DNA from 3 places in the Lysinibacillus sp. FSL K6-0232 genome. Region 1 is predicted to be linked to each of the others. Evidence: riboswitches for the same ligand, from Rfam matches in the RefSeq annotation. Region 1 holds a riboswitch; each other region holds the start of a gene.
The links. A riboswitch is a leader RNA that binds a small molecule or an ion and turns the genes downstream of it on or off. The one in region 1 is predicted to bind cobalamin.

Region 1 (7,618 bases):
CAATTAATTGCAGACCTACAAATGATTAAAAGTCATCCGGGCAAGCTCTTAATTGATTTTGCTAATACGCATGACTATGTTGTCGTCAAGCCTGCTTATTTGCCAGCAAAGCCAGCACAGCAAGCGCTATAAGCCCAAGCCCTCCAAAAAGCGGAGGGCTTGTTTTCCTATTAGGGAGCGCAGAGGCGAAATACCCGAGCAAGACTATAAAATACCCGCGGAGCAGGAGCGAATACCCGTGTAAGGAGTTAAAATACTCGCGACCAGATGAATATCCGCGAAATCAGAGCAAATACCCGCAGAGCAGGAGCGAATACCCGTGTAAGGAGTTAAAATACTCGCGACCAGATGAATACCCGCGAAATCAGAGCAAATACCTGCGCCAACAGCTAAAATACTTGCGAATCCAGAACAGTCGCCTGTACTACTGGCAATGCATGGCTGCTTGGGCTTGGTCCCATGGCACGGAATAGCCCTTGCCCTTGGCACAAAAAATGCTTGAGGATGTATAGTCAGGGTCAGCGTTTTTATCGTAGCCTATTTGAGCGATAACTTCCTCTGCATTATGGCAAACATCATAGCCATCAAACTGAAGCGACAAGGCTCCTTTGCCATTTGTATAGGCAGCAAAAGTAGTGCTATAGCCCATCAAGGTGGCAACGGGTGCACGTCCTGTTAAAATAGCATCTGTTTCTGTTAAAATAGGGTCATGAAATGTACCAGCCATTTGTTGGATATCTGTCATCATACGACCGATGAAATCCTTGGAAGCCTTCATTTTAAAGCGATAGTAAGGCTCCAGCAAAATATTGTGTGCTTGCTCTAGCCCTTGACGCAATGCCCGGAAGGTTGCCTCGCGAAAATCGCCACCAGATGTATGTTCATTGTGCCCGCGACCTGTTAACAGCGTGAAATGAATATCTGTAACAGGAAAGCCCGTTAATAAGCCGTGATGGTCACGCTCAAATAAATGCTTTTCTACAAGGCGCTGGTTGCCTACCGATAAAGCATCCGCATGGCAGGCATTGCTAAAGGTATTGCCTGTGCCACGCGCATTGGGCTCCATCAATACATGCACCTCTGCATAATGCTTTAATGGCTCAAAATGCCCATAGCCTGTTACTGTATTTGCAATGGTTTCCATATATAAAATTTGCGGAGCGCCAAAGGACACCTCCAGCGAGAAGCGCCTTATCAATACATCAACAAGCACCTCCAACTGAATAATGCCCATAATATGGACATGAATTTCTTGAAATTTTTCCTGCCACACAACACGTAAAGATGGCTCCTCAGCTTCCAGCAGACGAAAAATCTTTAGTACCTCCTTTATATGCTGATCGCCCTTATACTGAACCTTCGCCTGTAAAGTAGGCATAAGCTCATAAGGCTGTGTATATGCCGTACTGCCGATTTGCTCACCAATTGTAGCGGCACTCAGCCCTTTGACAGCGAAAATTTCGCCAGCCTCGACCTGCTGAACCGTATCAAAGCGACTGCCGTTATAAAGACGAATCTCCGTAATTTTTTCGGTAACCTCTCCAACTGTCAATTCATCACGAATATGTAGTGATCCCTGTAAAGCTTTTAGAAAGGTTAAACGCTGATGCCCGTCATGACGAATTTTAAAAACCTCTCCTTGAAACGGTGCATCCTGCTTAAAGTGAGTAGCCGTTAATAGCGGAAGCTGTGCCAATAATTCCTGAATGCCTCTATCCTTTAAGGCAGAGCCTATAAAGCACGGAAAGGCACACTCGTCTTGAATCATCGCCTGTAGCTGTACAAGGCATTGCTCACAATCCAGCGTGTCCTGTAAAAAGGCATCCAGCAATTGCTCATCACGCTCAGCAAGCCACTCCATTATGCTGCTTGATACATAATTGGCTTGCAGCGGTTCATCCACCAAGAGGACATGCTCAGAGCAATCCTTACGAAGCTGTGCCATTACTGCCGCTACATCTGCGCCTTCACGGTCAATTTTATTGATAAAAAAGAAGGTTGGCACATGGTACTTGCGCAGAAGCTGCCAGACGGTTTCGGTATGTCCCTGTACGCCCTCCACAGCGCTGACAATAATAATGGCATAGTCCATCACACGAATGGCACGCTCCATTTCAGGGGAAAAATCGACATGCCCTGGTGTATCAATGAGCGTATATGTATCCTCGCCTAGCGTGAAGCGACCTTGCTCAGCAAATATGGTAATACCGCGCTGTCGCTCCAGCTCGTGATTATCTAAAAAGGTGTCCTGATGATCGACACGCCCTCGTGCTTGAATACTATTTGTATGAAAAAGCACTTGCTCAGAAAGAGGGCACTGAAAAAGTCCCTCAGGCACAAGTGAGAGAGTACAGGAACGAATATTCGTTCCTGTACTCTCTTTTTCTTCGATGCCGTTGATTTCCATTGCGGCGGACGCGTTTCGCGGGCACGGCTCCAGCCTTCTCCCTCGCTTTGCTCAGTCCGGGTGCTTCCGCTCGTGCTGTTCCCGCAGAAGTCGCCGCCTCCATTCCAATCAACTGGGACCACTTTCATCACTAGAAGGGTTTTCCTCTCGTATAATCTCACAAATTTCCTGTATAATTAAAGGACTAATAAAAGGTGGTGCGACCATGATTTCTAAACAGGAAACATTCAATTTAAGCCCGTACATGGCGTTGTACGATTTAATTATTCCAAAGGACAATATGCTTCGCCAAATCAATGAACTTGTGGATTTCTCATTTATTCTAGACGAACTAAAATCGAAATACTGTTTAGTTAATGGCCGTAACGCGATTCCACCGATTCGCATGTTTAAATATTTACTGTTAAAAGCGATTCATGACCTGTCGGATGCCGACCTTATCGAACGTTCAAAATTCGATATGTCCTTTAAATATTTTTTAGATATGGCACCAGAAGAGGAAGTGATCGACCCCAGTTCCCTGACAAAATTCCGTCGACTCCGTCTTCAAGATATGAATTTATTAGATTTACTGATTCAGAAAACTGTTGAAATTGCTTTAGAGAAAGGACTACTCCTTAGTAAAATGGTGATTGTCGACGCTACCCATACAAAAGCGCGATATAACCAGAAAACGCCCAAAGAATTTTTACAGGAAAAATCCAAAAATGTACGTAAAGCCGTGTATCAACTAGACGAAAACATGGTCGGAAAATTCCCTGAGAAGCCTGCGTCAAATGAAGTCACAGAAGAATTAGATTACTGTCGTCAAGTAGTTGAAGCAGTCGAAACACAATCAAAGGTTGCACAAATCCCGGCTGTGAAAGAAAAATTAAATGTTTTAAAAGAAGTGATAGATGATTATGAGAATCATTTAAGCTATTCAAATGATCCGGATGCACGTGTTGGCCATAAGTCAGCAGATTCTTCTTTCTTTGGTTTTAAAACGCATATTGCGATGAGTGATGAACGTATTATTACAGCAGCGGTTGTGACGACGGGTGAAAAAAGTGATGGGCACTATTTACAAGAGTTGGTAGAGAAAAGTAGAACTGCCGGCATGGAAATTGACACGGTGATTGGTGATGCCGCCTATTCCTGGAAAGAGAATTTAGTGTATGCAAAATCGGAGCAGTTTCAGTTAATTTCAAAGTTAAATCCAGTAATCACAAATGGCAGCGGACAACGGAAAATTGAATTTGATTATAACAAGGATGCGGGTATGTTTGTTTGTCCAGCGGGGCACATGGCAACTCACAAAAGACGTACGGGCAGGAAAACCCTGAATCAAAGTTTAACGTTTCATTTTGATATTGAAAAATGTAAAGTTTGCCCGATGCGAGAGGGCTGTTATAAGGAAGGGGCGAAAAGTAAAACGTATAGTGTAACGATTCAATCCGATACACATCAAGAACAAGCAGCATTCCAGGAAACAGCCGAATTCAAAGCACTTGCCAGCAAACGCTATAAAATCGAAGCGAAAAATAGTGAATTAAAGAACCCACACGGCTTTAAAACAGCAAAATCGGCGGGTTTATTTGGCATGGAAATTCAAGGAGCCACGACGATCTTTGCGGTCAATCTGAAACGGATACTCAAACTACTGAGTGAAAAAGAGTAGGAAAAAAGAAAGAAATAAGGCACCTTCCATTCAAAAACGAATGGAAAGTGCCTTATTTTTGTTTGAAAAACTAATTCATCGTAAAAAATGTAAGTTTTTCAGTGCCCTAGCTCAGAAAAGGTAGTTTTCCCTGCATCTACATGTGCAAGCACGCCAATTGTTTTATACATGATAAATCCTCGTTTCCATTGCTTTTTTCGTTTTGTAATCAAATACTATCATATAATATTCTGCCCTTATGTCGAAATAGTGCTAAGATAAGTATGATTATTTATTTATGCATTGCCATAAAAATATTCTTCTGCTAGTCTATCAATAGTATGAATAATCATAAAACATATTGGTGCAAATAGCATTTGTTATTTGCTTAAAAGGGAAATCGGTGCAATTCCGATGCTGTCCCGCAACTGTAAATGGGGAGTCTATACAATATGCCACTGTAGCATTGAGCTATGGGAAGGCGTATAGATGATGAACCTAAGCCAGGATACCTGCCAATATGGATGGATGAACTACGAACCACGAGGATGGGGATAGTGATAAAGGTTGACGAACCATTTTTTCACTATGCTACTCTCTTGGTGACAAGAGGGGTTTTTTTATGCCTTCTTGCCATTTTTATAGCAAAGGAGAACAGGAACATGACAAAATGGAAAAGTAGTTGGCTTGTGTTAGTCATTGCCCTTGTAGCGATGTTAGCAGCATGTAATACGGAGTCAGCAGAGCAGGAAGAACAAACAGAGCCAGCAGAAGCAGCGGCAACGGAAGTAACGATTGACAATAATGATACAACGCAAACCTATAAGGAAGCACCAACAAAAGCGATTAGCTTAAATCAGCATGTGACAGAAATTATGCTAGCGCTAGGCTTAGAGGATGCTATGGTAGGTACGGCTTACTTAGATGATAAAATTTATGAGCCATTGCAGGAGGCATACGAGAAAGTGCCTGTTCTATCAGACCAATATCCAACAAAGGAGCAGGTCATTGATGCAGAGGCAGACTTTTTATATGGCGGCTGGAAAAGTGCCTTTGGCGAAAAGGGAGTTGGCACACCTGAGGAGCTGGAGGAGCTAGGCATTCATACGTATTTACATACATCTTCGAATATGACAAAGCCAACATTGGAGGATATTTTCACAGATATTCGCAATGTGGCGAAGATTTTCCGTGTGGAGGAGCGCGGAGAGGCATTGATTGAGCAAATGACGAAGGATGTAGATGCTGTTCGTGCGAAATTACCGCAGGAGGGCGAAAATTTACGTGTTTTAGTATTTGATAGTGGTGAAAAGGATGTGTTCACGGCTGGTCAAAACTTTATGAATGAGCTTGTAACCATTGCTGGCGGTCAAAATGTTTTTGGCGATGTGGAATCAGGCTGGACAACTGTATCGAAGGAGGATGCAGTAGACCGAAATCCGGAGGTGGTTGTTGTTATTGATTATGGTGAAACAACAGCCCAACAAAAAATAGACTTCTTAAAAAATGATCCAGCATTAAAGGAAATGGAGGCTGTTCAAAATGATCGTTTCGTTATCCTACCACTATCAGCAGCATCTGAGGGGGTACGTGCAGCAGAGGCGATTGAAATTTTAGCAAAGGGCTTCTACCCTGATAATTTTTAAGAAGGAGCCGCCAGACAAATGAATGCATTTCAGAAAAATATACCTGACCAAACCTTTGAAACATTGAACCGTCAAGGTGACTTTACACGTTTAGTTATTAGCCCAGGTATTATTAATAAGCATTATACACCTGCACAATTTCAAACGATTGCAGAGGTTGTTGGGGAGCAGGGTGCGATTAAGTATTCGACATCCTATAGCCTATTATTAGCCATTCCAACAAGCGATGTAGAGGAAGCGATTCATACGTTACAGCAGGCAGGGCTGTATAGTATGCCTGCGGGAGCAATTGTAGCGATGAAGGCCTGTGATTTTTGCGATGGCGACAAAATGGAGGCAGCGCCAATTACAGAGCAGCTCTATCATACATTGGAGGGCATGACAGTGCCTGCAAGAGTGCGTGTCAATATCAACGGCTGTGCATCTGCCTGCTATAATGCGGTCTATGATGATATTGGACTTGTTTACCAGCAGGAAAGCTTTGATGTCTATTTAGGCGCAGTGCCAATGGGCGCAAAGGCACAGGCAGGCACATTATTTGCCAAAAGGGTAGCAGTGACAAGGATTGAAGCGTTTTTACAGCAGATTATTCAGCTTTATCAGAAGCATGCACGCCCAAATGAGCCCTTTTATAAATTTTACCGCCGAACAAAGTCGGACGATTTTTGGCAGAGCCTAAGCAGGAATAATAATTAGCCTGTCGAAATATTATAAGTGAATACTTATGATAAAGGGGCAAAAAGATGACAGCAAAACAAGGCATTCAACCACAAGACCTATATCACTTAAAATCGGTATCTGCTCCACAGCTATCGCCTGATGGTACAGAGGTTATCTATATAGAAACAGTGATGGATGAAAAGAGCAACGACTATATATCTCATTTATATTATCTTAATTTACAAGCTAAACAGCCACAGCAATGGACATTTGGCGAGGCGAAAACAAGCGCTCCAGCATGGTCACCAGATGGCAGTCATATTGCATTTGTATCTACAAGAACAGGCAAGCCACAAATTTTTGTATTGGCAAAGACAGGCGGGGAGGCAAGGCAAATAACCCATTGTAAGCATGGAGCTACCTCACCTGTCTGGTCGCCATGCAGCAAAAAAATTGCGTTCTCGGTTAAGCTTGGTCAAGAGGATAGCATTCACGATCAGCCTGAAACAGATAAACAGCAGCAGGAGCTAAAGCCGCTGGAAGTGAGTGCTATGAAATATAAATCAGATGCGGCAGGCTTGTTAGATATGGAGCAATTTACGCATATTGCTGTTGCTCATCTTGAAACAGGTGAGCTGGAGCAGCTAACAGCAGGAAACCATCATTTCCACCTTGATACATGGTCGCCAAATGGGCAATACTTGACATATATCGCTGATTTATCAGAGGATCAAGATTTTTCATTTAACAATGATATTTTCTTATTGGATGTAGCGACAAAGCAGACTCAGCAGCTAACAGCAGAAATAGGCACATTTTATCAAACTTCATGGTCACCGAACAGTCGCTATCTTACGTTTCTTGGTAGCAAACGCGAATTTCAAAATGCTACACAAGCAAAGCTATGGCTATATGATGTAGCACAGCAGCAACTGACATGTATAACAAGTGACTTTGATGCGCCGATTGGTGACTTAATGATTGGCGATTTTCTACAGGGCGTTGTAGCCCCTCGTGTGCAATGGCTGGAAGATAATCACAGCTTTTATTTCCAAGTGACAGACCAAGGCAGCACAGCGATTTATTTTGGTAATCTTGCAGGCGAATTATATCCAGCTATTTTGGATGACCAATATGTTTATGGCTTTTCACTGGATGCTAAGCGCGATAAAGCCGTTGTCGCCATTAGCACGCCAACAAATCCCGGCGATTTATTTTATATTAATTTACAAACGGGCGAAAAGGAGCAGCTTACGGCGGTAAATC
Region 2 (7,618 bases), 680 kb from region 1:
TTGCTTATCTATTTCACCATTCGTGGCTTTTACATGGTTTACAATATTACGATAATATTGATCATAGTAAGTTGCATACTTCGCAGAATGATCACCGCGAGCCAATGTTATTATTGTCCATTCGTACCCATAACTAGGATTGTTTAAATTTTTTGTTAAATATTCTGCAACAGCGTTATATGTATCAACTGTTGGCGGCTGTAATTGTATAAGACGCTTTTGTAAAGCCTCTAGCTTAGCATAGTTTGTTACTAGGTCTTTATGAATCGCTAGTAATTGGTCATAGGCTTGTTGAGCTTCAAATATTTTTAGATAATCAGCCCAAATAAGTTCTTCTACAGAAGGAAGTGCATCAATTTTGGCAATAACTTGATTAATATCGCCCTCTGCATTAATTATTTTCTCCTTTTCAAGGAGGTCATTATAGTTTGATACTTTTGTATGCAGATTATTAGGATCTTTTATCTTCTTCAAGCCATCATATGCATCTTTTGCTGCTTTTAATTGATCTTTTACTAAGGGGCTATTAATATCAATAGCATCAATTAATAATTCAACATATTTAACTTCTTTATCAAAAAGTTCCTGTTTATTTGTTACATAATTAGTAAATGGCAATGTTATATTCAGCGATGGGGGCAGATTCGGGTCAGCATAGCGACTAATTATGTTACTATATTTTTTTCTTGCATACTCTAGTTGCTCTTTTATTACTGGATTGATTGTTAAATCTTCTATTTTAGGTAGTACATCGATAGCAAGAATGGCATATTTAACTTCTTTATATGCCAAAGTATGATCAAATGTTTCTATTCTTAGATCTGTTGGTTTCCAACGATCAGATTGACCAAGATCGAAAAGAGATAGGTACACCTTACGAATTTCATCTAGCTTAGCACTAAGTTCTTCATCTAAAGCTGTTATCTGATTAACAGGAGGAGTGTAGTTGGCTGGCTCTTCCATATATTTGATAAAATATTCAGTAGCTTTCTCTAGTAACACACTAGTTTTATAAGGTGTTTTGTTTAATATATTTCGATTTGATTGGCTTAGCGCTTTTTCTTTCTGTTTAATCGTAAGCAATTGCTGATAGATCGTTTCAGTTGGCTCTAATTCATCAGGCAGTGCGATAATTAAATCGATTATTTCCTTTACTGCCTCTGGAACAACGTGGGCTTTAATTGTTTTAGATATCGCACCTATCGTAACAGTAATTTCTGTATCTCCAATAGCAATGCCTGTTACGAGCCCGTCACCATCAACTGTCGCAATGTTGGGCTTGCTTGAAGACCATACAACTGTAGCACTATCATCTGTTGTTGTGTTAGTTACAGTAAATGGATATGTTTCTCCTTCTAATAATAATAAAGGCTCCTCTGTATTTAGCTGAATCTCACTAACTGAGAAGGGCGCAAATTCCATTGCATCATTTAGTGGTATAGGATGCTCTAGTTCGGCTTCATTCTCAGATTCTATAGGATTATCTAGTTCTGCCGAATTGTCTAGTTCTGTTTCATTATTAGATTCTATCGTATTATCTTGCTCTGGTGAATCATCAAGTTCAATATCGCTAATATCAGTAGTATCTTCTATAATTGGATCGAATATTTCTCCTTCAAAATGCTGTGCTTTTACAGCGATGGATGGAGAAAATAGCGACAATATTAAAATAAAGATAACTGCTATATGTAGCTGCTTTTTCCATATAGCCATGTAAAGTTCACTCCCTCTATCAAATAGTTAAATACTGACAAGATGGAAGAATTCACCTTATCAGTATTAATTTACCTAGCTATTGGACGTCCACTTCAAGTGGCTCGCTTGCTGAATTACCAAATAATGCGTTAGCAGAGGCTGTAATCGTAATAGTGCCTTCTTCCGCTTGACCTGCAAATGTAATAACAGCTTGTTGGCTTGTATTCACAGTAACAGACTGAGCTGTTAATGCTGTTGTACCCGTGTCAATTGTCCAATTTGCTAAATTCGAAGCAGTCCCCGTATTCAATAAATCACCAGTTAAATTTACCGTAACAGATGGATTTATATCATCTACAGCAACTGTGCTCGGCGTGTTTAGCTGAGCCCATGTAGTGTAATACACATGAACTTCATCATTCGGAGCTAATACGTAAGCACCTAAGCCAACTGTTGGGCTAATATCATTTACTGTATATACCCAGCCATCCCAGCCATTTAAGCTCCCTGCAGCCAGTCCATCAATTGATTCAAGGTATGGCCCATACACAGGATGAACAGTTACTACATAGGGTTTGTTATTGTCTTGTAGTACTTGTTCTAAAAGCTCTAGCGCCGTTGTCCCTGCTTCAACATCCTCAATTGTTTCTGGCACAATAGTTGTACCGTATAAACCATCAATAGATAATGTAACATCAAATGTTGTTGCTTGTTGTTCTTGGTTTACAGGCTGTAATACTGCGGCACTTGCTGTTGGTGATACAAGCGAAACTGCTAAAAGCAGGGCAAACGCTAATTGCCACCATTTCTTGAAAATCTTCATTTGCAAAACCTCCTATTTTATTATTTCGTGAATGTTCTTGCTATTAACTCGAAAAAGAAAAAGATGCTTCTCCCAAAAAGGGGGGAAGCATCTAATGGAAAACAGAAAAAAGGCGTAAAATACAGTTTGCCTGTCCGTCTATTTGCCGTAAGTTCTCCTAGCTTCCGAAGAGAGTTAATACGATGAAATAAAGGCAGGTCTCCTGGCTTGTGTATCCTAAAATCAGCACCTTCCCATCTACTGGAGGCATTTTTCCTCGTTCGACAGTGGTATTACGCTGTAGTCATCTACACTTACAGTTGCGGAAACAGCTTCGGTTTTGCACCGAATTCCCTATTAAGCTCTATAAAAGAGCACCTTTATTCTGCAATTGCTATTCACTTATTAGAAAGTATAGCACAAATTCCTTATTTTCAAAATATTATAATAAAAAAGAAAAAATGTTGGAAAAGTTTACTTATATTTCACCCTTTTGTAGCGATTCTATTCATTAGTGACAGTATAATAATCTTTTTGATTAGTAGAAACGTACATAGTTGTTTTTTTAATACACCTATAAAAAATGGCTTACACTAAGTAATTAACCGAAAAAAGCCAGTGGCGCAGTTAACAGCGCGGCACTGACTTAATATTCCCTTTACTATATAGTTATTTTTTTGTATCATTAACAAATGCTTTGGCGATTGCCTTTCCTAAAACAGCAATTGTACGATTGACCTCTTCCTCTGTGTTACCAATGCCACCGATTTCTACAATCATCATTTGCTTCGCTAAATCTTGATTGTAGCGGCCATCAACGCCATCACCACTTTTGGAAATAACGCCTTTTGATATTTTTGGCACAATGGCATTTAATGTGGATGATAGGCTTTCAGCATAGGCAGTATTCCAGCGGAAATTTGCATGCTCTGCACCAACAACGATTGCAATTTTCGCGTAGTTTTCACCATTATACCCAACTGTTGTAAGATCATGTTTTAATGAATCACGATGTAAATCTAGTATTAAATCATAGCTATTTGTTTCTAAATGCTTACTTAAATGTGGTCGCATCACATTATAGGATTCATGATAGCCCTTGCCTGCTTGCTTTAACTCTTTCATCACATCTACATTTAATACGTCCGTTTTCAAGCCATTGACATTAAAATGATTCACAATCTTATCCTGCATGCTTAAAATATTAATTGTTTCATGAGAGGTCGCTATCTTACCACTTGCAGCTTTCACGATTGGCTCATATGCTTCATGTGAATGCGTAAACAACACTAACACTTTAAAGGGATCAGCATCTGCTTCAGGCTCTTTTGTTTGTTCAAGCGCATTTTGTTCAGCTAAATTGGTAGCGGCAAACACGACTTGTTTATCTTCTGGTTGTTTCGTCGGAGTCGATGCTTGCTTGTTGAACGGAAGTTGCCCAGCAATGACAGGTAATACGAAAAAGAACAATAATATACCAAATGACCATTGTAGTTTTTTTAGCAAAGTCACACCCTCCTCCCCTTATCGTATGGAGGGGGTGTGGCGTTTAGAACGAAAAAATTTTTCTTGTTTTTCGCATAAATTATAGTAGCTTTAGACGATTGTTGTTATAAATCGCTTGCCCAATTCATTAGCATAGAAGCGACTAATTTTGCATAGCGATCAACCCAATAATCTGCTTCTTTTGGCGTTACCATTAGCTGCATACGTGTGCCTGCAAAGGTTTCTTCAAACAGTTGCTGACGTTCTTCTCTTGACCATGTTGCCCATTCTCCAAAAATAGGCTGTACTAAGGACATGTCCACCTCCTGCTGAATATCTGGCTGCCAAGAGGATAAGGATAGCTTTGAAGAGGGTTTATTGCGCTCAGCTACACGAGCAGCTATTGAGCGCAGCATTGTTTCTACAGCATCCGCAATTAAAACAGGTGCATCTACCACTGTTGGGATACCAATGGCTGTCACAGGAATACCAAGCATCTCATAGGAAATTTCTTGTCGTTGATTACCTACCCCTGAGCCTGGATGGATGCCTGTATCGGTTAATTGAATTGTTTTACATAATCGATCACTTGCTCTTGTAGCAAGTGCATCCACTACAATAATTAGCTTTGGTTGTAAACGTTCGGCAATAGCCGCGACAAACTCCCCTGTTTCATAGCCTGTTTGCCCTGTTACTCCCGGCGCATACATAACAAATTTATCGTCAATGACATCTAAGCTATGCAGATGGTCAATCAAATAGGGACCTATTGCATCGGGTGTGATGGTACGATTTCCTAAACCAACGATTAAAATTTTATCGTCTTCTTGCCAAGCAAGTGCATCATGCATTTTTTTGAAATTCACAAGCAATTCCTGCTCAAGTTGTGCAAAGCCATCTTGATCTTCTAATGTCAGTGTCGGGACAGAAAGTGTAATATATTGACCTTCTTTTTTGCCAATTTGCTGTTCACCTTCCGCATCCACCAGCACATCTGTAACTTTAACACGACCAGCATTCCGATCTTCTATTTGAATGCCACTCGATTGTTTAAGCTTATCTTTTTGCTCTTTCGTCTGATGGACAACGACCTCTTCTGATTCATCAATTAAATCTGTTCGTTGCCAGTTTACATTTTTCATACAGCTCACCTCAAGCTGTAGTTTGTTCAAACTGTCAAGTAAATATTCTTTGCATTTATCTATTGCAATTTGGTCAGGCGTTTGTTAAAATGATTTTTGTTGTATTGACACAAGAAATCAATGAGAAGTTATCATCTCGTACCTAATTTAGGAGGTGAAATAGATGCCAAACATTAAATCTGCCATTAAACGCGTAAAAGTGAACGAAAAAGCTAACATTGCTAATTCTCAAGCTAAGTCTGCAATGCGTACTACAGTGAAAAAAGCTGAAAATGCTATTGCTACTGACGCTGAAAACAAACAAGAACTTTTACAAGCAGCTTACAAATCTTTAGATAAAGCAGCTTCAAAAGGACTTATCCACAAAAATGCGGCGGCTCGTAAAAAGTCTCGCCTTGCTAAAAAAGCATAATCATGTAAAAGACCAACTACTTGAAAAAAGTAGCTGGTCTTTTTTATCTTGGTTCAGTAAATTCATTTTGGATCGAAAGCGAAGCGTCAGCGTAATTAATTAAAGCTGACGCAATAAAAAAAGTTCTAAATAGCGCTCACGATTACCACCTGTCGATTTAAGCTGTAAATCAACCTCAGCCAATTGATACAATGCCCTTAGTAAGCTTTCTTCTGAGGGCCGATGACGCTGCTCAACCATTAGCTTAACACGGTATGGATGGATTTTTAAATTTTTCGCAATTTGCTGTGGATGGTAGCCCTTTTTTAATAAGTAAAATACATTCGACATCGTTCGAACATTGGAGGCTAGCAATCCTACAAGCATAATTGGCTCTTGCTTTTGGCGCAATAAATCATGATAAATCGTTAAAGCACCGACAGCATCATTTGCTAAATAAGCATTGAGCATTTTAAAGGCATCCTCTTCCAATGTTTTTGCTACTAACTCCTCCACTAGTGGGGTCGTAATTTCGCCACCCTCCCCTAAATAGAGTGTTAGCTTATCAATTTCCATTTGTAATTGCAGCATATTTGTCCCAACCATTGCCACAAGCTGTTCAATCGCATCCTGTCTAATCGTATTACCCGCTGCCTTGACAATACTCTGAATCCAAACAGCTAAATCCTGCTCCTTAGGCGTTTCTGCTTGAACATATAGAGCATGTGCCTTCATCATTTTTGTGACTTTTTTTCGTTCATCCAATTTTTCATAGGGGGCAATAAACACGGTAACGGAAAAATCTGATGGATTGGTTAGCCATGCTTCTAGTCGCTTCACATCATGATCTATTTTTTCCTTGCCCTTCTCTGCTGCCTTTAAAAACGAAGCATTTTTAGCAATAATAAGCTTGCGTTCGGAGAAAAAAGGAATGGTATCTGCTTCATCTATTACGACATCAACAGGCACCTCATCCAAATCGAATATTGTCATTTCCAGCTCTTCCTCTGGCCCCAGTGCTTCCTTTAAACGTTTGATTGTTTCATCTATAAAATAGCTTTCTTCACCGACAAGTAAATAGACTGGTGCAAGCTCTCTTTTTTTGATTGTATTCCAAACCGTTGAAATCATAATTTTCCCTCCATCTAGCAATATTATCAGTATACATGATTTTATCGTTTTTGTGACTTTGACCGAATTGTGTCGATTCATTGCTAGACATTGAAATCTCCTTTTCAATATAGCTTTTATGCACAGGTTGTCTTATAATAAATAACAGAATTGGAGGGATATCAATGAATCCATTTGAAGGAAAAAACATTCAATGTCGACGTAACGATGCAATTGATTCTGGTGTTGGCTTCGGCGTATCATTTGGCGTTTTTACAGTTATGTTTATTATTGCAATTATCGTAGAATTTGTATCACAATAAACAAACTTATCCGTGAAGAAAAAGGCCTTTGTCATTGGACAAGGTCTTTTTCTTTCGCTGTCACATGCCATTGATTATCACGAATGCGAATTTCAATCGTACCATCAATACCCGTTGTTAATGTTGCTAAATTTCGACTCACAAAGCGCTCGACTATGTCTGGATGAGGATGACCATAGCGATTATGAAGCCCTGCACTAAATATCGTTAATTGAGGCTGTAATAGCTCAATAAAAGACTCAGAACTCGATGTTTTACTACCATGATGGCCTGCCTTTAACAATGTTATCCGACGTATTCGCTGACCATAGTGTTGTATAAGCCGCTGCTCACCCTCTGCCTCTAAATCACCTGTCAGCAATGCTGTAAAACCTTTTTGTCGCATCAATAGCACAAGGGAATCATTATTTCCCTCATACATAGTATCTTCTGGCCATAAATAAGAAAAATTTGTTTCCCCTTGCTGCCAGCCCATACCCTGCATCCTCTCCTTTACAGCAACACGCTGCTTTTTAGCTTCCTTCAATAAATCTGCCATAATAGGCTCGGTAAGAGAGCTCGGTGTTACATGGATTTCATTCATAGCAATCTCTTGTAATATTTCCTCTGCCCCTTCCACATGGTCTGCATCAGCATGTGTCACAATAAAAATATCAATCGTTCGAATACC
Region 3 (7,618 bases), 730 kb from region 1:
TACAGTTGTGCCACATGTACAACCTGCACATATTACAACAGTAAACAAACATATGATTGACCATCAATACTATTTCCCATATACAGAATCAGTTGTCAATGAATGCTGTGAAAACCATACGCTTTGCGGCACACCACATAACCACTGCCATATGCCACCATGCCATCATAGATCTAAAGGCTATTAACTAAAACCGAGCCAATAGAAAAAGGGCGACTCAAAGTTATATTTGAGTCACCCTTTTGAATGATTAATACATTTTTAAATACTGATCGCGCTCCCACTGATGGACAGTTGTGCGGTACATATCGAATTCGATTTCTTTTGCTTCTTTAAAGTTTGCGTAAATATGCTCACCTAAAGCTGCTTGTGCTACTTTATCTTTTGCAAGTAATGCTAAAGCATCGTCAAGTGCTGGTGGTAAGTTTTCAATACCATTCGCTTTACGCTCTTCCTCTGACATTACATAGATATTGCGGTTAATCGCTGCTGGTGGTGTTAATTGTTGACGGATACCTTCTAGACCCGCTTCTAAAATAACAGCCATCGCTAAATATGGATTTGCAGATGGGTCCACAGAACGTACCTCAACACGAGTAGAAAGACCACGTGCTGATGGGATACGAATTAATGGTGAACGGTTTTGTGCAGACCATGCTACATAACATGGTGCTTCATAACCAGGTACTAGACGTTTATAAGAGTTAACTGTTGGATTTGTGACAGCTGTAAAGCCTTGAACATGTGCAAGAACGCCTGCCATAAACTGCATAGCTGTTTCAGAAAGTCCTAATTCAGTAGATGCATCGTAGAATGCATTTTCCTTACCTCTAAATAATGACACATTAAAGTGCATACCAGAACCAGCTTCGCCAAATAAAGGCTTCGGCATAAATGTAGCATGCAAGCCGTGCTTACGTGCAATTGTTTTTACAACAAGCTTAAATGTTTGGATATTGTCACAAGCTGTTATAGCATCTGCATATTTAAAGTCGATTTCATGCTGCCCAGGTGCTACCTCATGGTGAGATGCTTCGATTTCAAAGCCCATTTCTTCCAACTCTAATACAATATCACGACGGCAGTTTTCACCAAGGTCAGTTGGCGCTAAATCGAAGTAACCGCCATGGTCATTTACTTCTAATGTTGGTTCGCCTTTTGCATCTAATTTGAATAAGAAGAATTCTGGCTCAGGCCCTAAATTGAAGCTTGAGAAGCCCATTTCTTCCATTTTTTTCAGAATTCGTTTCAGGTTATTACGTGGGTCACCAGCAAACGGTTCGCCTTTAGCTGTATATACATCACAAATAAAACGTGCAACTTTTCCTTTTTCAGAAGTCCAAGGGAATACTACGAAAGAATCAAGATCAGGATATAAATACATATCTGATTCTTCAATGCGAACGAAGCCTTCAATAGATGAGCCATCAAACATCATTTTATTATCTAATGCTTTGTCTAGTTGACTTACAGGAATCTCAACGTTTTTGATTGTGCCAAGAATATCTGTAAATTGTAAACGAATAAAGCTTACATGTTTTTCTTCGATAAGACGTTTAATGTCCTCTTTTGTGTATTTACCCACAGTTTTCCACACTCCTATAATTTGTCTAGCTTATATGTTTACTCACTCCTATTAATTAATAGAAACGAGATAAATCCCCGCGTCGGATGGATGCTTTTTGCATGCGCTGTGCTTGACGCATTTCCTCACGCATAATCTTGCGTAATTCTGAATCACTTAAATCTTGTTCATCAATCGTTGCAGCAGGATTGTTCTTTTTCGCAAAAATCTTTTTAATTTTTGCCATATTCATACCCTGCTCTAAATAATCTTTAATTTCAAGCAATGTGTCGACATCGTTTAATGAAAACATGCGACGGTTGCCCTCTGTTCGGTGCGGCTCAATTAAATGGTGTTCTTCATAATAACGAATTTGTCGTGCCGAAAGTTCTGTTAATTGCATCACAATACTCATCGATAATAACGGCATCGTTCGTCTAATTTCACGACTCATTTAAGTCCTCCTCCAATACCCGCTAATCATATAACGAAATTTTTGCACTGTCAACCAATCATGTAAGGTTACCTAACATGATTGGTTATATTTTTTTAAAACCGATGAAAAATTGTAAAAAACTATTCAATTTTATAGTTTATAACGTTTTATTTAGCTATTTTGAATCGCCTGCACCGCACTGCAAATGGCAAATTTTACATGCTCATACGTTAATCCTCCTTGGATAAACGCTGTAAATGGTGGGCGTATTGGGCCATCTGCTGTTAGCTCAATGCTGGAGCCTTGTATAAATGTGCCTGCTGCCATAATGACATCATCCTCATAGCCCGGCATATAGGCTGGTTCAGGTGCATAGTGGGCATTAATCGGTGAATTCGCTTGGATTTCACGACAAAAGGCAATCATTTGCTCAGCTGTTTGGAATGAAACCGATTGAATTAAATCTGTACGACTTGCATTGTAGCTTGGCGAGGTGCTCATTCCAATTTCCTCTAGCATCGCTGCGGTAAAAATAGCACCCTTTAATGATTGTGATACCACATGTGGCGCTAAGAAAAACCCTTGATAAAAATCAGCCAATGTATTTAAGGTAGCGCCCGCTTCTGCCCCAATCCCTGGAGATGTCATACGATAAGCACATTTTTCCACTAAATCTGCACGCCCTGCAATATAGCCACCGATTTTTGCTAAGCCGCCACCTGGATTTTTAATAAGTGAGCCTGCCATTAAATCAGCCCCAACCTCTGTTGGCTCCTGTGCCTCTACAAACTCACCATAACAATTATCAACAAAAATAACAGCGTGTGGTGCTAATTTACGCACTGTCGCACACATATCCGCAATATCAGCAACTGTAAAAGATGGACGTGTCGCATAGCCCTTAGAGCGTTGAATAGCAATCATTTTCGTGCGCTCGGTAATGGCTGCTGCTACTCCGTCCCAATCAATGGCTTGATTATCCAATAAATCAACATGTCGATAGCCAATATTGTAATCCTTTAATGAGCCGGTATCTCGGTCACCACCATCGACAATGGCTTGCAATGTATCATATGGCTGACCTGAAATATACAGCAGTTCATCGCCAGGTCGTAGTACACCGAATAGACTAAGTGTAATCGCATGTGTTCCTGAAATAATTTGTGGTCGTACAATGGCTGCCTCTGCGCCAAATACCTCCGCATAAACACGCTCTAAATTATCGCGCCCCTCATCATCGTAGCCATAGCCATTTGATGGATGTAGATGATAGTCGCTCACCTGATGCTTACGAAAAGCCCCTAATACTTTTTGCTGATTATAAAATGCCATTTCCTCCACTTTTGCATGATAGGGTTGAACTTTTCCCTCTATTTTTGCCGCTAATGCTAGCGTTTGTGCTGATAAATTTGTCGTAAACGTCATTCTTTTCTTCTCCATTTCACAGTTGTCCCGTATATTTACGCTGACGGATGTTTTACTTTATTCCAATATTATCTTAACAATTTGTTTGTCTACCTGCAAAACTTGCCTATTGTTTCTTTGCGCAATTTACGCTAAGCTAATGTGCGGACTATTTAGCAGCTAAATTTTGCTAGAAAATTCATATATTTTGTTACTAAGAAGGGATGAAGGAGATGGCTTGGGAAGTTTTTAGTATTATTGGAACAATTGCCTTTGCTATTTCAGGAGCAATTATTGCAATGGAAGAGGAGTACGATTTATTCGGTGTTTATATATTGGGAATTGTGACAGCCTTTGGGGGCGGAGCTATCCGAAATTTATTGATTGGTCTGCCTGTTACAACATTATGGGGGCAAGATATGATGTTCCAAATTGCACTTGCAGCCATTACAATCTTTTTTATTTTTCCGCATCACCTTATCCAGCACTGGCATCGCTGGGGTAATTTCACAGATGCCATTGGTTTATCCGCATTTGCAATTCAGGGTGCGCTCTATGCGGTCAAACTCGATATGCCCATCAGTGCCGTTATTGTCGCTGCTGTTTTAACAGGCTCAGGTGGAGGCATTGTGCGCGATTTATTAGCACGACGAAAGCCTTTAGTGCTTCGTGATGAAGTCTATGGCGTATGGGCTGCACTTGCAGGTCTAATTATTGGGCTTGAAATGTTTACAGGAGATATTTTTCTCTATATTTTATTTGCTATCATTACAGCATTACGTATTCTTTCTTATATGTTGAAATGGCGTTTACCCTTACGTAAATTAAACAGAGCATAATTTTCCTATTAGCTATCCGTCACTAATAAAAAACCAAACAATGCTATCACACATTGTTTGGTTTTTCTAATTTCATCGTTTCCTCTAATGTCGCCATATTTTTCATCATTGAGCAAGCCGCATCCAAAATCGGGAAGGCTAAGGCTGCGCCAGAGCCTTCTCCTAAGCGCATATTCATATGTAGCATCGGCTCAATGCCAAGCAATTCAGCAGCCATTTTAGCACCCGGCTCCTCTGAGGCATGAGAAGGAATCATATAATCCTTTACTTTCGGCTCAAGCTTATAGGCAATAAGTGCAGCAATAGTCGAAATAAAACCATCAATTACAACAGGCTTACGATGTGCAGCAGCAGCAAGTATAACACCAGCCATCGCTCCTATCTCTAGCCCTCCAACTTTAGCCAGTACATCAATTATATCTTTAGGATTTGGTTGATTAATCGCAATGGCTTTTTTAATAACAGCTACTTTATGTGCAATGCCCCCTTGACCAACACCTGCACCAAACCCTGTAACATCAATAGGATCACAGCCCGTCAAAACAGCTAATATAGCAGCGCTTGGTGTTGTATTACCAATCCCCATTTCCCCTGTTCCAAGTACAGTAGCTCCCTGTGCTATTTCCTCCATTGCCACATGAATCCCGACTTCAATAGATTGAATCGCTTCCTCTCTGGACATAGCAGAACCTCTTGCCATATTAGCAGTGCCATATTTAATTTTCTGCATTATAACACCAGCATCAGGCGGAATATCCCCTTTAACACCAACATCTACTGTGACAACCTTTGTATTCGTTATACGGGCAATCGCACAAACACCTGTACCACCCTTCGGAAAATTTAATGTTTGAAGGAGCGTAACATCTTGTGGATTGGATGTAACACCCTCCTCACAAACACCATGATCTGCCGCACAAACAATCATGACCTTTTGTTCAAGGCTTGGCACTAACTGTTCTGTTATTCCAGCAAGCTGTACAGCAATGGACTCCAGTTTCCCTAAACTTCCCGGAGGCTTACATAGTGTATCGATTCGCATTTTTGCTTGCTCCATCATCTCCTTCTGAACACCCTGAATGTTATGAATTGTACTTTGTAATAATTGCATCATTATTTCTCCCTTCATTTAAACAAAAAAGTCTGTAGTTTATTGTCATGACAAATAAACTACAGACTTTTCCATCATCTATATCTTCCCAAAGCAAGCAGGCAGGTCTTCTGGCTCAAGTTCAACATTTCATAACACCTTCCCAGCTATTCACCAGTGGTATTCGCTATGAAACTCCCTTATACAGTGGCGGGTCCGCTAAAGCTTTTCACTTTATTCCCTATTCTCCCGTAATGGGCACCTAATGCTTTTATATAATTGAAACTTCTATTTCTACCTTCTATCCATCAGTTCGGTCACTCTATCCGTCACTTTTTGGATTCTATCCGCCATTTTGGCTGTTCTATCCGTTTTCTTTGAAAGAGGTTATTTAAACTCCAACTCACCATCATATGCAAGCATGCCGCCTTCAAGGTTTGTTACATCGAATCCATGTGCCTCTAAGTAAGCGCAGGCATTGGCAGAGCGTCCTCCTGCCTTACAAACAATAATATATGGCTTTGTGACATCTAATTCTTCTAGGCGCTCAGGGATTGTAGCAAGAGCAATATGCTGTGCGCCAGGGATCATGCCGTGTGCAACCTCATCGTCTTCACGTACATCAATAATATATAAATCTTCATTTGCATCCAATAGTTCTAATAATTGTGTTGTTTCCATTGATTTCATTATTATAGCCTCCAAAATAGCAATTTCCTCTATCATTATAGCTTGAAGTCTAAAAAACAGCTAGTGCGAAGAACGCATTAGCTGTTTTATAACCTTTATCATTCAGTTTCTAACAACTCTACGTGCTTGGCTGGAACGAATGTAGAAATAGCGTGCTTGTAGATAAGATGTTGCTTATGTTCAACATCCATTAATAAAACGGTAAAATTATCATAGGATTTCACTGTTCCCTTTAGCTGAAATCCATTTAACAAAAAGACAGTGACAAAAATACTGTTTTTACGTAATTGATTTAAAAACGCATCTTGCAAATTAATTGATTTCATCCAATAGCCTCCCTACCAACTTTCTACCTCTTCATTCCTATAGTAGCATGTTCTACCAATTTATCAATGAGTAATTTATCTATAATTGCTCATCGGCTGTTAAAAAATAAACGTCCATTTTATTACGAAAATAAGTTAGCTGCCTTTTCGCATAGCGGCGTGAATTTTGTTTTAAGCTATCAATCGCTTCCTCTAATGAGCATTTGCCATCTAAGTAATCATATAATTCCTTGTAGCCAATTGCTTGAATGGACTGCACACCTCGAATATTCTGCTGCCATAGACCTTTTACTTCGTCTAAAAGCCCTTGCTCCATCATGATATCGACACGACGGTTAATACGGTCATATAGCACTTCACGGGACATATTTTGCCCTAGCCCAATAATAACATGCTTATACAGCGGTACTTGTCCACGATTTTGGGCTTCAGCCGCTTTTGATACACCACTTAACTCCAGCATTTCCAATGCGCGAATCACACGGCGTGTATTATTAGGATGAATGGTTGCGGCTGTTTTAGGGTCTAGCTTTTGTAGCTTATGATGCATTGCCTCTGGGCCGAGTGCTGCTAGCTCATCATAGTAAGCTTTACGTGTCGCTTCATCTACTCGTTCTTCAGTAAATTGGAAATCATAAAGTACGGCTTGGATGTATAAGCCTGAGCCACCAACTATGATGGGAAGCTTCTGTCTGGCTTGAATTTCTGCAATTTTGTCCCGTACTAGCCTTTGGTAATCTGCCACAGAAAAAGCTTCCGTTGGCTCTAAAAAGCTAAGTAAATGATGGGGAATTCCCTCCATCTCCTGCTCTGTAATTTTAGCTGTACCAATATCTAGCCCCTTATAAATTTGCATGGAATCACCGTTAATAATTTCTCCATTATATTTTTTGGCTAATTCAATGCTTAACGCTGTTTTACCAGAGGCAGTGGGACCAACGATGGCTACCACTTCAGCCTGCTCTATACTACTTTGTATCATATTTTTCTAACCACCGTAATAAAACTTGAAAAACTGCTTGTTGATTATCTTCATTTAAAATTTCATGACGTTTATCCTCAAATAAATAAACCGTTACATCCTGTACACCTGCTGCTGCGAATTGCTCAGCAACTGTGTAAACACCTAAGCCCTGTTCACCAACAGGGTCCTTGCTGCCGCTTATCAAAAGAATCGGCAAATCCTTCCTCACTTTAGCGATTTCCTTTTTGCGATTCAATGTTGTAAAGCCTGTTGTTAAATCAACGAAAAATTGATTTGTTGGAATA

Region 2: another riboswitch for cobalamin. It lies ahead of MHB42_RS12710 (DUF4430 domain-containing protein); the one in region 1 lies ahead of MHB42_RS09395 (ABC transporter substrate-binding protein).
Region 3: another riboswitch for cobalamin. It lies ahead of cobT (nicotinate-nucleotide--dimethylbenzimidazole phosphoribosyltransferase); the one in region 1 lies ahead of MHB42_RS09395 (ABC transporter substrate-binding protein).

The regions. Positions count from the first base shown of each region.
Region 1 covers NZ_JBBOYW010000001.1:1,922,677-1,930,294, forward strand. The annotation lists gene MHB42_RS09380 (hypothetical protein) at 1-132, shown strand, start outside; gene MHB42_RS09385 (translation factor GTPase family protein) at 425-2,407, opposite strand; gene MHB42_RS09390 (IS1182 family transposase) at 2,613-4,067, shown strand; cobalamin riboswitch at 4,392-4,580, shown strand; gene MHB42_RS09395 (ABC transporter substrate-binding protein) at 4,709-5,692, shown strand; gene MHB42_RS09400 (precorrin-3B methylase) at 5,711-6,388, shown strand; gene MHB42_RS09405 (S9 family peptidase) at 6,436-7,618, shown strand, end outside.
Region 2 covers NZ_JBBOYW010000001.1:2,605,645-2,613,262, forward strand. The annotation lists gene MHB42_RS12705 (S-layer homology domain-containing protein) at 1-1,713, opposite strand, end outside; gene MHB42_RS12710 (DUF4430 domain-containing protein) at 1,793-2,518, opposite strand; cobalamin riboswitch at 2,694-2,894, opposite strand; gene spoIIP (stage II sporulation protein P) at 3,167-4,009, opposite strand; gene gpr (GPR endopeptidase) at 4,108-5,124, opposite strand; gene rpsT (30S ribosomal protein S20) at 5,288-5,536, shown strand; gene holA (DNA polymerase III subunit delta) at 5,636-6,646, opposite strand; gene MHB42_RS12735 (YqzM family protein) at 6,811-6,948, shown strand; gene MHB42_RS12740 (DNA internalization-related competence protein ComEC/Rec2) at 6,980-7,618, opposite strand, start outside.
Region 3 covers NZ_JBBOYW010000001.1:1,191,020-1,198,637, reverse strand. The annotation lists gene MHB42_RS05585 (CotD family spore coat protein) at 1-187, shown strand, start outside; gene glnA (type I glutamate--ammonia ligase) at 251-1,585, opposite strand; gene MHB42_RS05575 (MerR family transcriptional regulator) at 1,641-2,018, opposite strand; gene MHB42_RS05570 (methionine gamma-lyase family protein) at 2,172-3,425, opposite strand; gene MHB42_RS05565 (trimeric intracellular cation channel family protein) at 3,638-4,243, shown strand; gene cobT (nicotinate-nucleotide--dimethylbenzimidazole phosphoribosyltransferase) at 4,290-5,354, opposite strand; cobalamin riboswitch at 5,438-5,614, opposite strand; gene MHB42_RS05555 (rhodanese-like domain-containing protein) at 5,721-6,023, opposite strand; gene hfq (RNA chaperone Hfq) at 6,122-6,349, opposite strand; gene miaA (tRNA (adenosine(37)-N6)-dimethylallyltransferase MiaA) at 6,429-7,331, opposite strand; gene MHB42_RS05540 (alpha/beta fold hydrolase) at 7,318-7,618, opposite strand, start outside.